One region of the Pseudomonas sp. 210_17 TE3656 genome, then DNA from elsewhere that is predicted to be linked to it. Evidence: predicted binding sites of a transcription regulator. Region 1 holds the regulator's gene; the other holds the start of a gene.

Region 1 (2,463 bases):
GATTGAGGGCCGCTGCGAGCTGCGCGATGTGCTGCTGCAGGGGCCGGGTGGCGTGCGCATTGTGCCCGCCGCTTCCGGCACGCAGAGCATGGTGCACCTGGCGCCTGCCCAGCATGCAGGTCTGATTCAGGCCTTCAGCGAGATCGGCGACAACCTCGATGTGCTGGTGATCGATACCGCTGCCGGTATTGGTGACTCGGTAGTCAGTTTCGTCCGCGCAGCCCAGGAAGTGCTGTTGGTGGTGTGCGACGAACCGACCTCGATCACCGACGCCTACGCGCTGATCAAGCTGCTCAACCGCGATTACGGCATGAACCGCTTCCGGGTCCTGGCCAACATGGCGCAAAGCCCGCAGGAAGGGCGCAACCTGTTCGCCAAGTTGACCAAGGTCACTGATCGCTTCCTCGACGTTGCCCTACAATACGTCGGCGCGGTGCCTTACGACGAGTGTGTGCGCAAGGCGGTGCAAAAGCAGCGAGCGGTCTATGAAGCCTTTCCGCGTTCCAAGTGCGCGCTGGCATTCAAGGCCATTGCCCAGAAGGTCGATACCTGGCCGCTGCCTGCCAACCCGCGTGGTCACCTGGAGTTTTTTGTCGAACGCCTGGTGCAGCCGACGAGCGCGGGACCTGTGCTATGAACGCCAGCGGATACCGGATGTACAGCAACGCGTCTCGCGATGGTCAGTACGAGTTGATCGAGCGCTACGCGCCGTTGGTCAAGCGTATCGCCTATCACTTGCTGGCGCGTTTGCCGGCCAGTGTCCAGGTCGAGGATCTGATCCAGGCCGGCATGATCGGCCTACTCGAAGTCAGCAACAAGTATGACGCGAGCAAGGGTGCCAGTTTTGAGACCTACGCCGGTATCCGTATCCGTGGGGCAATGCTTGACGAAGTACGTAAAGGGGACTGGGCTCCGCGCTCGGTCCACCGCAATACCCGCATGGTCAGTGACGCGATTCGTGCAATTGAAGCAAAAACCGGCCGTGACGCTAAAGATCACGAGGTTGCTGCCGAACTTCAATTGAGTCTCGATGATTACTACGGGATTTTGAATGACACCCTGGGCAGCCGCCTGTTCAGTTTCGACGACCTGTTACAGGACGGCGAACATGAAGGCCTGCACGAGGACGGCGCCAGTGCCCAGCTCGAGCCTTCGCGCGATCTGGAAGACGAGCGTTTTCAGGCAGCCCTGGCCGATGCCATCGCCAACCTGCCTGAACGCGAGCGTCTGGTCCTGGCGCTGTACTACGACGAAGAGCTGAACCTCAAGGAAATCGGTGAGGTCCTGGGTGTCAGCGAGTCGCGCGTCAGCCAGTTGCACAGCCAGTGCGCGGCGCGTTTGCGTGGTCGCCTGGGGGAATGGCGGGCGCGTTGAACGCAGGTTCAATGCAGTCGCGAAATGTAGTGCCCGAATTGATTGAATGCGCGTTCAGCGCTGAGCGCGTTAAAGACTGCTTGGAGGTCTAATTGAACAAAGACATGAAAATCCTCATCGTCGACGATTTTTCGACGATGCGGCGGATCATCAAGAACCTGCTGCGTGACCTGGGCTTCACCAATACCCAGGAAGCCGATGACGGCAACACGGCGCTGCCGATGCTCGAAAGCGGTCATTTCGATTTTCTCGTGACCGACTGGAACATGCCGGGCATGTCCGGTATCGACCTGCTGCGCAAAGTGCGTGCCGACGAGCGCCTCAAGCACCTGCCGGTGCTGATGGTGACTGCCGAAGCCAAGCGCGAGCAGATCATCGAAGCGGCCCAGGCCGGCGTCAACGGCTATGTGGTCAAGCCGTTCACTGCCCAGGTGCTGAAAGAAAAGATCGAGAAGATCTTCGAGCGCGTCAACAGCTAAGACACGCCACGGGGGCGCTATGGAGCAAACACATTCATCGTTGGACGGCTTCGAGTCGACACTGAAGAAGCATGCCCACGAACTGGTCGACAGTCTCGAGCGGGGCAAATTCGGCGACGCGGTGCAACTGATCCATCAGCTGAACCAGACCCGTGACCGTGGCCTGTACCAGGAAGTCGGCAAGCTTACGCGTGAGCTGCACAGTGCGATCGTCAGTTTCCAGATCGATCCGCAAATGCCGCAGGCCGAGGAAGTCTCGCAGATCACCGATGCGACCGAGCGCCTGTCCTATGTGGTCAAGCTGACCGAGGGCGCGGCGAACCGGACCATGGATCTGGTCGAGGAGAGCACCCCGGTCCTCCACGAGCTGAGTGACGAAGCCCGCGATCTGCGCGCCGACTGGCAGCGCTTCTTGCGCCGTGAAGTGGCCGCGCCGGAGTTCCGCGAGCTGATGCACCGTGTCGACCGTTTCCTGGAGCGTAGTGAGGAAGGCAGCCGCAAGGTCGCCGGCCACCTCAACGACATCCTCCTGGCTCAGGACTATCAGGACCTGACCGGTCAGGTGATCAAACGTGTCACGGCACTGGTCACCGAAGTAGAAAGCAATCTG
Region 2 (2,463 bases), 440 kb from region 1:
GATGGCCAGCTTCGCCAGCTCGTTGCTCGCCGTAGCGGTCTGGTTGGCCCCTGCCGAAGTCTGGATCGACAGGTCACGGATGCTGACCAGATTGCTGTCCACCGAGCGCGCCACTTGCGCCTGCTCCTCCGAGGCGGTGGCGATCAGGAAGTTGCGTTCGTTGATTTCGGTGATCGAACGGGAAATCGCGTCCAGTGCAGCGCCGGCGTCCTGGGCAATACTCAAGGTGCTCTGGGCGTCGGCACAGCTCTGGCCCATGGCCAGTACGGCCTGCTCGGCCCCGGTCTGGATATCGGCAATCATGCTTTCGATTTCCTTGGTGGACTCCTGGGTGCGATGGGCCAAGGCCCTCACCTCATCGGCCACCACTGCGAAGCCGCGTCCCTGGTCGCCCGCCCGGGCCGCCTCGATCGCGGCATTGAGCGCCAGCAGATTGGTCTGCTCGGCGATGGCACGGATCACATCCAGCACCTTGGTGATGTTCTGGGCCTTGCTGGCCAGCCCTTCCACCTCCCCACTGGTACGGGTGACGATGCCGGTCAGGCTGCGGATCGCCTCGACGGTTTCCAGCACCCGCTCGGAGCCGATCCGGCTGGAAGCGTCCGATGCCTGGGCAGACTCCGAGGCCGATGCCGCGTTCCTGGCGACCTCCTCGACGGCAACGGACATTTCATTCACTGCCGTTGCCGCCTGTTCGATTTCATCGTTCTGGCGCTGCAGGCCGTTGCTTGAATCCTCGGTCACCAAATGCATTTCTTCCGCCGCCGCAGCCAGCTGGGTGGCCGAATTGCCCATGTGCTGGATGGTGTCCCGCAAGCTCGCCTGCATGGCGATAGTCGAGCGCATCAGGTCGGACAGTTCATCCTTGCCGGTAACTACAAGCTCGGTACGCAGGTCACCTTCGGCGATCTTGCGGTTGACATTCAATACCGACAGCAGAGGCACACTGATGCTGCGAGCGAACAGGATGCCGAGAATGACACTCAAGCCAATCACCAACGCACCGATACCGATCACCGTAATGATCGAGCGCTGATAAATCGCTTCCGACTCGATGCCCGATTGCCGACCGCCCTCTCGATTGAGCACGACAAGCTTGCCAATGGTCGCCTGAAGTTCGTTGGTGGGCTGGCGGATGTGCTTGTCGATGTAGTCGATGGCGTCCTGCGCTGCCCCCGAAAGGGCGATCTGCAGGAGTGCATCAAGCTTGCTGTCATACACAGCGATACCCAGCTTGACCGCCTGATAAATCTGCTCTTCTTCAGGGCTGCTGACCTGCTTCTGGTAGCCCTCTACCATCTGTTTCAATTTGACCCGGATATCGGCCACCGCATCGGCCGAAGCCCTTCGCACCTCGGGGCTGGCAGAGTTGATCATCCGGAAACTTTCCAGGCGAATGCGCAATACCATTGCGTCGATGGTTCCGGCCTGCCGGACACTTTCCATCCAGTTGCGCTCGATCTCCACCGCCGCTGCACGAACCCGCCCCATCTGCCAGAGGGAAATCGCGCCAAGCGCCACGACCAGCAGGTTGATGATGACGAAAATCAGCGTGGCACGTTGGGCCAGCCGCAAGTTCCTGAGTTGCATGTGATGTCCTGCCAGGGGGTTGATCTGGCGGACGAGTCTAGGGAACGGGGAGTAAGGCGGGCTATCAGGCAAACCTTAAAAATGCATCGCTGTGGGAGCGGGCTTGCCCCGCGATATGGGCGCCTCATCCCCATCGAAAAAAAGGATATACACTGACAGCCAACGATAAAACCAATTGTGAGGCCACCCCTCATGATGCCCCAGCACGCCAGGGCGATCACCAGGAACCAACCGACGATAACCGCACTACGCTTGTACCTTTGTTTGTTACTGCCCCGACCATAATTTCAAACAAGAGGGAACACCATGTCAGCGCACAAGACCGCATTGTTCAGCGTTCTGAGTACCGCCTTGCTGGCCAGCGCCAGCCTGCAGGCCGCCGAGCCGCTCAAGGCGGTGGGTGACGGCGAAGGCCAGCTGGATATTGTCGCCTGGCCCGGCTACATCGAGCGCGGTGAAAGTGACAAGGCCTACGACTGGGTCAGCGGTTTCGAGAAGGAAACCGGTTGCAAGGTCAGCGTCAAGACCGCCGCCACGTCCGATGAAATGGTCAGTTTGATGACCAAGGGCGGTTACGACCTGGTCACTGCCTCAGGAGACGCCTCGCTGCGCCTGGTCGCCGGCAAGCGCGTGCAACCGATCAATACTGCGCTGATCCCGAACTGGAAAAACCTCGACCCGCGGCTCAAGGACGGCGCCTGGTATGTGGTCAACAACCAGGTGTACGGCACCCCTTACCAGTGGGGCCCCAACGTATTGCTGTACAACACCAATGTATTCAAGGAAGCGCCCACCAGTTGGGGGGTGATCTTCGAACCGCAGAACCTGCCGGACGGCAAACCGAACAAAGGACGGGTGCAGGCTTACGACGGG

What was found. Region 1 encodes FliA, which starts transcription of late flagellar genes. Its sites were predicted from a motif close to CTAAAGTTTNNNNNNNNNNNGCCGNTAA; they were not measured.
Region 2: the regulator FliA is predicted to act here: its motif matches at 1,642-1,669, upstream of ACVI9W_RS07025 (methyl-accepting chemotaxis protein).

The regions. Positions count from the first base shown of each region.
Region 1 is NZ_JBTRBC010000001.1:1,038,149-1,040,611, reverse strand. Features, by position in the region: gene fleN (flagellar synthesis regulator FleN) at 1-637, shown strand, start outside; gene fliA (RNA polymerase sigma factor FliA) at 634-1,374, shown strand; gene ACVI9W_RS04910 (chemotaxis response regulator CheY) at 1,479-1,853, shown strand; gene ACVI9W_RS04905 (protein phosphatase CheZ) at 1,873-2,463, shown strand, end outside.
Region 2 is NZ_JBTRBC010000001.1:1,480,517-1,482,979, forward strand. Features, by position in the region: gene ACVI9W_RS07025 (methyl-accepting chemotaxis protein) at 1-1,590, opposite strand, end outside; gene ydcS (putative ABC transporter substrate-binding protein YdcS) at 1,897-2,463, shown strand, end outside.